Regions from separate parts of the Streptomyces sp. NPDC041108 genome, predicted to be linked through region 1. Evidence: riboswitches for the same ligand, from Rfam matches in the RefSeq annotation. Region 1 holds a riboswitch; the other holds the start of a gene.
The links. Region 1 has a riboswitch for glycine ahead of gcvT (glycine cleavage system aminomethyltransferase GcvT). Riboswitches for the same ligand answer to the same signal wherever they lie in the genome.

Region 1 (4,606 bases):
AGCGACATGCGTACGACCTCGTCTTCTCAGCCGGCGGTGTGGGCGGCGTACTCGTCGGCGGAGAGCAGATCGTCCGGCTCGCCCGCGACGCGTACCTTGAACAGCCAGCCACCCTCGAACGGGGCGGTGTTCACCAGCGACGGGTCGTTGACGACGTCCTCGTTGATCTCGGTGATCTCACCGGAGACCGGCGAGTACAGGTCGCTCACCGACTTCGTGGACTCCAGTTCGCCGCAGGTCTCGCCCGCGGCGACCGTGGAGCCCACGTCGGGGAGCTGGGCGTAGACGACATCGCCGAGCGCGTTCGCCGCGAACTCCGTGATGCCGACCGTCGAGACGCCGTCCTCGGCGACCGACAGCCACTCGTGCTCCTTGCTGTAACGCAGCTGCTGGGGGTTGCTCATGGCCTGAATTCTCCTGTACGCGGGGGAGTGATGGTGAAGGGGGGACTGCTGAAACCGCTGTTGAACAGCGCGGATGTGCCCAGGGTCACGCTCGGGGTCCGCACGACGCCGCTTCCGAACGACTACGTATACGACCACGTACACGGCCGCGGCCGCACGACTACGGCCGCACGGCTACGAAGGTGTCACTTCCGCCGCTTGTAGAACGGCAGTGCCACGACCTCGTACGGCTCGTGGCTGCCCCGGATGTCCACGCCCACACCGGCGGTGCCCGGAGCGGCGTGCGAGGCGTCGACGTACGCCATGGCGATCGGCCTGCCCAGCGTCGGGGAGGGCGCGCCGGAGGTGACCTCGCCGATCACCTGACCGCCCGCGACGACCGGGTACCCGGCGCGGGGCACCCGGCGGCCCTCGGCGACGAGTCCGACGAGAACGCGCGGCGGGGCCGAGGCGGCACGCTCCGCGGCGGCCGCCAGGGCCGTGCGTCCGACGAAGTCGCCCTCCTTCTCGAACTTCACGACCCGGCCGAGCCCGGCGTCGAACGGCGTCAGCCCGGTGGACAGCTCGTGCCCGTACAGCGGCATGCCCGCCTCCAGGCGGAGCGTGTCCCGGCAGGACAGCCCGCAGGGCACCAGACCGGCGCCCTCGCCCGCCTTGGTCAGCGCCTGCCACAGCTCGACGGCGTGCTCGGGCTTCACGAACAGCTCGAAGCCGTCCTCGCCGGTGTACCCGGTGCGTGCGATCAGCGCCGGGACCCCGGCGACCGTGCCCGGCAGTCCCGCGTAGTACTTCAGACCGTCGAGGTCGGCGTCGGTGAGGGCGGCCAGGATGCCGGGCGACTCGGGGCCCTGGACGGCGAGCAGCGCGTACGCGTCCCGGTCGTCCCGCACCTCGGCGTCGAACCCGGCGGCACGCTCGACGAGCGCGTCCAGCACCACCTGGGCGTTGGAGGCGTTCGCGACGACGAGGTACTCCGTGTCCGCGAGCCGGTAGACGATCAGGTCGTCGAGGATGCCGCCGTCCTCGCGGCAGATCATGGTGTAGCGGGCGCGGCCGGGCTTCACCCCGCCGATGTGGCCGACCAGCGCGTGGTCGAGCAGCGCGGCCGCCTGCGGGCCGGAGACGGTGATCTCGCCCATGTGGGAGAGGTCGAAGAGACCGGCCTTCGTGCGGACGGCGAGGTGCTCGTCACGCTCGGAGCCGTAACGCAGGGGCATGTCCCAGCCTGCGAAGTCGGTCATCGTCGCACCGAGCGAGCGATGCAGGGCATCGAGCGCGGTACGGCGCGATCCAGCGGTGGGGCTACTGCTCATCGGTTCTGCTCCCAGGGCATGACAGGCGAGGACGATCCTCCCCATCTGTCATCGGAACCTGAGAGGTTCACCGCGACCGCACGTACCGGTGATCGTGGTTTGCACCTTGGGTGGAGCCGTCCTCCGGCGAAGGGAGGTGCGGCCCGCTTTTCAGATGTGCCTCGCCCGCGCGGTATCTGGGCCTGAGAGATTCAAGGGAGGGACTTGCTCCTTCGGCGCCCCAGCGAGACTGCTGGGAGCTCTCCCGCGCGGATTCAAGCGGCCGGTATGCAGTTGGCGCGCACATCATTGCACGCATCGACGCGGCGCGGCAGGGGGACCTTCACTGGTGGGGGGCGACGAGCGGGAGCGGACACACCGGTTCGTAGCACTCTTGTGGCAGGACGAGGACTGAACCAGGAGGGATCGGGCATTACCTTCTCTTTACAGTCTGTGGGGATGGGACTCCATACCCCCGGGGAGGACGATCACGGTGAACAGGACCACGGCGTACGCGACGACGGGCATCGCGGCCATGCCCAAGCAGCCCCTCGCACCGGCCGGTGAGGCGTGCGGCCCGTTCCCGAGGGCGGTCGTCCGCGACCTCAGGGAGCGTGCCGGGCGCAGCCCGCACGGACTGTCCTTCGGGCCGCGCGACCTGGTGGTGGTGACCGGGCTCCCAGGCAGCGGAAAGTCGACGCTGATGCGGCGGAGCGTGCCGGGCGCGCGGATCGACTCCCAGGACACCCGCGACCGCTTCGACGCGCGCTTCGCCCGCCACCTGCCGTACGCGGCCTACCGGCCCTTCGTGCGCCTCGCGCACTACGCGGGACTGCGGCGCGCCCTCCGCTCGGGGGAGGGCGTCGTCGTGCACGACTGCGGGGCCCAGGCGTGGGTACGGAGCTGGCTCGCGCGGGAGGCCGGACGGCGGGGCGGCACCCTGCATCTGCTGCTGCTCGACGTGACCGCGGACGAGGCGCGGGACGGCCAGCGGGAGCGCGGGCGGGGGGTCTCGCGGTACGCGTTCGCCCGGCACCGCGGTGCCATGACCAGACTGCTGCGGGCCGTGGAGCAGGGGCGGCTGCCGCAGGGGTGCGGGGCGGCGGTGCTCATCGACCGGGCGGCGGCGGACGTCCTCAAGCGGATCGACTTCACGGGGTAGCGGGGGGTTCCCGAAGGGCGCGCCGGCGGCCCGGAAGCAATTAAGGTGCAGGGACAACAGCATCACGGAGCAAAGCGGTAGGCAGCAGATGGACTTCCCGGCGGACTTTCCGGCACAGGCGCATCCCCACGGGCACGGCGGGTGGCCCGGCAACGAGCTGGAGGAGGTGCTGTCCGCGTCGCTCGGTGTGCCCCAGGCCGGGGCACGGATCGTGGAGGTGCTGGCCCGCAGTTTCGTCTGGGTGCCGCTCCCGGAGGGGGGCGGCCCGAGCAGCGGTCAGCTCGACCTGCCCACGATGGAGTTCGACGGCCAGGCGTACGTGCCGGTGTTCACGTCCGAGGAGCAGTTCCGCCAGGTCGTCGGCAACCACATGTCGTTCACGATCGCCCCGGCCGTCGAGTTCGCGCGCGGCCTGCCCCCGCAGATCGGCCTCGCCCTCAACCCGGACGGTGTCGTGGGCATGCCGTTGCCGCCGCCCGCGGTGGCCGAGCTTTGCCGGGCCGGACGGACCCCGCTGGACGGCTCGGCGAACGGCGCCCGCGTACGGCTGTTCGAGCCGGACTGGCAGGACGATCCCGTGGACTTCCTCGCGGCCGCCTCGGCGGAGTTCGCCGCGACCGGGGTGGTCCTCTCCGCCCGCCGCTGCCTCGCCACCATCGAGACCGCCGACCCCGTCATGTTCATCGGGGTCGAACTGACCTCCTGGGAGGCCGACCGCGGTCTCCCCCTCGCCGCCCTCGGCCGGGCCCTCGCCGGGACCCCCGTCCCCTGGCCCGTCAACATGGTCTTCCTGGACGTCGCCCAGGACCCGGTGGGCGACTGGCTCCGCGAGAAGGTGCGGCCCTTCTACCAACAGGGGTACTGATCAGAGCGCCCCGAAAGGGCGCGGGGAACGGCGCGACCAGCCACGACGCACCCGCACCCCGCGACGCACGACAACGCCCGAGCCCTGACCGGCTCAACCGGCGCACCACCTAAGCTGTCTCCTATAACCAGGGTCCAACACGAAGGACGGCCAACGTGAGCGGCAGCATCGCCACCGGGCAGGTCGAGCACATGCTGCGGCAGGTGACGCCCGGGCGTTACGACGCCTACGAGGCGCTGCTGCGTGCCCTCGCCACCCCGTCCTCCGGCCAGATCTGGATGCTGCTCTGGCACGGCCAGGGCGGCTCCCCGGACGCGCAGTACGGGAACATGGAGGTCGACGGGTTCAACTACGCCCCGTGCGTGACCTCCGCCCAGGAGCTCTCCGCCAGTGGCTGGAACCGCAGTTACGAGGTCGTCGACGGCCTCGACGTGGCCCGCACGCTCTACCCCGACCACTACGGCCTCTGGCTGAACCCGCACGCGCCGGGCGGCGGCGTCGGCATCCCCTGGCTCGATCTGCGCCGGATCGCCACCGGCCTGGAGCGGCAGCCCGCCGGCCCGCTCCGGCTGTCCGAGCCGGCCATCGAGATCCCGCAGTTCTACGGCCTGCTGACCCAGAACGCGCACCGCACACCCGCCGTGCGCTCGCTGCGGCGCGCCTGGGTGCAGCCGGCGCTCGGCGCGCCGTACCTGGCGATCGGCCTCGACGTGTACGACACCTCGCCGCCGGCCGTGGACTCGGTGCGCGCGATGATGCAGCAGTCCATCGGCGCCGTCCCGGACGGCCTGCCCGTCTCCACGGTCGCGATGTCCGACGAGTACGACCCGGTCGCCATGTGGCTGCGGGCCGGCGCCCGCCCGTTCTACGACCGCGAGGCCCA
Region 2 (4,606 bases), on a different contig from region 1:
GGGCTGGGGCCGCGCGGAGTGGTCGCCACCGCCTCGTACGAGGCACGGGTCTTCGGGGTGCACTCGGCGATGCCGATGGCGCAGGCGCGCAGGCTCGCGCCGAACGCCGCGTACCTCACGCCGCGCTTCACCTTCTACCGGACGATCAGCGATCAGGTCATGGGGTTGTTGCGGGCTCTGTCGCCGCTGGTGGAGCCGTTGAGCCTGGACGAGGCCTTCGTGGATCTGGAGGCCGGGGGCGCGGCATGGGACGAGAGCTCGGCGCGGCTGGCGGGGGAGCGGTTGCGCGCGGACATACGGGCCCTGACCGCGTTGACGGGGTCCGTGGGGCTCGCGGCCTCCAAGATGCTCGCGAAGTTCGGCTCCGAGCAGGCCAAGCCCGACGGGCTGGTGCTGATCGAGCCGGGGACCGAGCGGGCTTTGCTGGGCCCGATGTCCGTGCGGATCCTGCCGGGTGTGGGACCCGCGACCGGGGACCATCTGCGGCGTGCCGGGATCACCACGGTCGAGGAGATCGTGGAGGCGGGGGAGGACGAGGTCGTACGGCTGCTCGGGAAGGCCCATGGGCACGGGCTGTACGCGATGGCGCTGGCGCGGGACGACCGGGCGGTGGTGGCCGAGCGGGACACGAAGTCGGTGTCGGTGGAGGACACGTACGACGTGGACATCCATGACCGGGTGCGGGTGCGCATGGAGGTGCAGCGGCTCGCGGACCGGTGTGTGCGCAGGCTGCGGGAGGCCGGGCTCTCGGGGCGGACGATCCAGTTGAAGGTACGGCGGTACGACTTCTCCACCCTGACCCGGTCCGAGACCCTGCGGGGACCCACGGACGATCCCGCGGTGGTGCGGGAGGCCGCGGCCCGGCTGCTGGAGGCCGTGGACACGACGGGCGGGGTGCGACTGCTGGGCGTCGGCGTGAGCGGGCTGGCCGACTACACGCAGGAGGACCTGTTCGCCCAGGCGGCCGGGGAGCCGGAGCCGGTGGAGGAGGAGGCCAAGGGCGCCGTGGAGGTGCCCGCGGTGGAGGAGAACGCGGGCGGGGAGCGGCTGTGGAGGGCCGGGCACGATGTGCGGCACGCCGAGTACGGGCACGGGTGGGTGCAGGGCAGCGGGCTCGGGCGGGTGACCGTGCGGTTCGAGACGCCGCTCGACGCGGGGCCGGGGCGGGTGCGGACGTTCAGGACGGACGACGAGGCGCTGGAGCCGGCGGAACCGTTGCCGCTGGTGCCGGGCGGGATGCCGGGCTGAGGCGGCGCCGGACCGTGTGCGGGCGCTTCGGCCGTCCGGTGGTGTCGTGCGGCGTGTGGGTGCGGCGGAATCGGCTCAGGTGTCGTCCTGGCCGGCCGCGTGCCCGAAGTCGTGGTCGACGGGCGGGGGCGGGGCTATGTCCAGGCCGTAGTGGTGGTAGAGCTGGAGTTCCTGCTCGGGAGAGAGGTGGCGGCCCACACCGAAGTCGGGGGCGTCCTTGATCAGGGCGCGCTCGAAGGGGACGCGGAGGGTGCCCTCGACCAGTTCGCTGGGCTCCAGGGGGACGAAGGCGTCGCGGCCGAAGAAACCCATGCGTATCGCGGCCCACTCGGGGATGCCGGTGGCGTCGTCCAGATAGACCTCGTCCACGGTGCCGATCTTGGTGCCCTTGCGGTCGAACGCCTTGCGGCCGATCAGGTTGCGCGGATCGATGTCGGTCTGCACGGGCCCTCCAAGTGTCGCAAGGGGTTGTACATCGTCTCTCACCACTACGAAAAGGCACATTGAGGTGAGCGGCCACTCGAAGACCTGTGCGTTGCCCGCGCTGATACGCTGGCAGCGGCTGTCGACCCCGTGCGGGAGAGTCCTCCGGACCCCATCCGGAGGCGCCGAAGGAGCAACTCCTCCCCGGAATCTCTCAGGCTCACGTACCGCACGGACGAGGTCACTCTGGAAAGCAGGGCGGGTGTCACGGCTCCCGCTCTCACCGACGGTGAAAGCCGGTCCGCACCTGGACCGGTGAAGCTCTCAGGTTGAGATGACAGAGGGGGAGGCCGTCGGGGTGCCCGTGCCGTGGTGCCCCTCGAAGGTCGTGTCAGACCAGGAGGCCTCCGCAATGACCGCCCATCGCATTCCGCTTTCCGAGCTCGAACAGGGCATCCCCTTCGAGCGGCGCCACATCGGCCCGGACGCCGAGGCCCGGGCCAAGATGCTCGCGCACGTCGGGTACGGCTCGCTGGACGAACTGACGGCGGCCGCGGTCCCGGATGTGATCAAGAACGCCGAGGCGCTGGACCTGCCCGGGGCGCGTACCGAGGCCGAGGTGCTCGCCGAGCTGCGTTCGCTCGCGGACCGCAACGAGGTGCTGGGCTCGATGATCGGGCTCGGGTACTACGGGACCTTCACGCCGCCCGTCATTCTGCGCAACGTCATGGAGAACCCGGCCTGGTACACGGCCTACACCCCGTACCAGCCCGAGATCTCCCAGGGGCGGCTCGAAGCCCTGCTGAACTTCCAGACCATGGTCGCCGAGCTGACCGGCCTGCCCACCTCCGGGGCCTCGCTGCTCGACGAGGGCACCGCCGCCGCCGAGGCCATGGCGTTGTCGCGGCGCATGGGCAAGAACAAGAAGGGCCTCTTCCTCGTCGACGCGGACGCGCTGCCGCAGACGATCGCCGTGATCGAGACCCGCGCCGAGCCGGCGGGTGTCGAGGTCGTCGTCGCCGACCTGAGCGAGGGAATCCCCGCCGACATCGCCGCGCGCGACATCAACGGGGTGCTGCTGCAGTACCCGGGCGCCTCCGGTGTCGTACGGGATCTGAAGCCGGTCGTCGAGCAGGCCCACGCACTCGGCGCGCTCGTCACCGTCGCCGCCGATCTGCTGGCGCTGACCCTGCTGACCTCGCCCGGTGAGCTGGGCGCCGACATCGCGGTCGGGACGACGCAGCGCTTCGGTGTGCCGATGGGCTTCGGCGGGCCGCACGCGGGCTACATGGCCGTCCAGGAGAAGTTCGCGCGCAGCCTGCCCGGACGGCTCGTCGGGGTGTCCGTGGACGCGGACGGGCACAAGGCGTACCGGCTCGCCCTGCAGACGCGGGAGCAGCACATCCGCCGGGAGAAGGCGACCAGCAACATCTGCACGGCGCAGGTGCTGCTCGCGGTGATGGCCGGCATGTACGCCGTCTACCACGGGCCGGAGGGGCTGCGGACGATCGCCCGGCGTACCCACCGGTACGCCACCGTGCTCGCCGCGGGGCTCGCGGCCGGTGGTGTCGAGGTCGTGCACGGGTCGTACTTCGACACGCTCACCGTGCGGGTGCCGGGGCGGGCCGGTGAGGTCGTGGCCGCCGCGCGGGAACATGGCGTGAACCTGCACCTCGTGGACGCCGACCTGGTGTCGGTCTCCTGCGACGAGACCACCACGCGGGCGCAGCTGGGCGCCGTGTGGACCGCGTTCGGCGTGGAGGGCGATGTGGAGGCGCTGGACGCCGCCGCCGCGGACACGCTGCCCGAGGGGCTGCTGCGGTCGGACGACTACCTGGCGCACCCGGTGTTCCGCGACCACCGCTCCGAGACCGCGATGCTGCGCTATCTTCGCCGGCTCGCGGACCGGGACTACGCGCTGGACCGGGGCATGATCCCGCTCGGCTCCTGCACGATGAAGCTCAACGCGACCACCGAGATGGAGCCGGTGACGTGGCCCGAGTTCGGGCAGCTGCACCCGTTCGCGCCCGCCGGGCAGGCGCAGGGGTATCTCACGCTCATCCGTGAGCTGGAGGAGCGGCTGGCGGAGGCCACCGGGTACGACAAGGTGTCGCTGCAGCCGAACGCCGGCTCGCAGGGTGAGCTGGCGGGGCTGCTGGCCGTGCGCGCGTACCACCGTGCGAACGGTGACGAGCAGCGGACGGTGTGCCTGATCCCGTCCTCCGCGCACGGCACCAACGCGGCGAGTGCCGTCATGGCCGGCATGAAGGTCGTCGTCGTGAGGACCGCCGACGACGGCGAGATCGACGTCGAGGATCTGCGGGCGAAGATCGAGCAGTACCGCGACGAGCTGTCCGTGCTGATGATCACGTACCCCTCGACGCACGGAGTGTTCGAGGAGCACGTGGCCGACATCTGCGCGCAGGTGCACGACGCGGGCGGCCAGGTGTACGTCGACGGCGCCAACCTCAACGCGCTGGTGGGTCTGGCCAAGCCCGGCCGCTTCGGCGGCGATGTCTCGCACCTCAACCTGCACAAGACGTTCTGCATCCCGCACGGCGGCGGTGGACCCGGTGTCGGGCCGGTCGCGGTGCGTGAGCACCTGGCGCCGTACCTGCCGAAGCACCCGCTGCAGCCCGCGGCAGGGCCGGAGACGGGTGTCGGCCCGATCTCGGCGGCGCCGTGGGGCTCGGCGGGCATCCTGCCGATCTCGTGGGCGTACGTCCGGCTCATGGGCGGTGAGGGGCTGAAGCGGGCCACGCAGGTGGCGGTGCTCAGCGCCAACTACATCGCCAAGCGGCTGGAGCCGCACTACCCGGTGCTCTACACCGGTCCGGGCGGGCTCGTGGCGCACGAGTGCATCATCGACCTGCGGCCGCTGGCCAAGTCGACCGGGGTGAGCGTCGACGACATCGCCAAGCGGCTGATCGACTAC

Region 2: another riboswitch for glycine. It lies ahead of gcvP (aminomethyl-transferring glycine dehydrogenase); the one in region 1 lies ahead of gcvT (glycine cleavage system aminomethyltransferase GcvT).

The regions. Positions count from the first base shown of each region.
Region 1 is NZ_JBVIYK010000012.1:279,841-284,446, reverse strand. It holds partial or broken gene ACZ6BB_RS30410 (aminotransferase class I/II-fold pyridoxal phosphate-dependent enzyme) at 1-8, opposite strand, end outside; gene gcvH (glycine cleavage system protein GcvH) at 27-404, opposite strand; gene gcvT (glycine cleavage system aminomethyltransferase GcvT) at 590-1,717, opposite strand; glycine riboswitch at 1,753-1,877, opposite strand; glycine riboswitch at 1,878-1,974, opposite strand; gene ACZ6BB_RS30395 (AAA family ATPase) at 2,190-2,858, shown strand; gene ACZ6BB_RS30390 (enhanced serine sensitivity protein SseB) at 2,947-3,723, shown strand; gene ACZ6BB_RS30385 (enhanced serine sensitivity protein SseB C-terminal domain-containing protein) at 3,915-4,606, shown strand, end outside.
Region 2 is NZ_JBVIYK010000013.1:246,817-251,422, reverse strand. It holds gene ACZ6BB_RS31585 (DNA polymerase IV) at 1-1,248, shown strand, start outside; gene ACZ6BB_RS31580 (PRC-barrel domain-containing protein) at 1,324-1,692, opposite strand; glycine riboswitch at 1,815-1,911, shown strand; gene gcvP (aminomethyl-transferring glycine dehydrogenase) at 2,084-4,606, shown strand, end outside.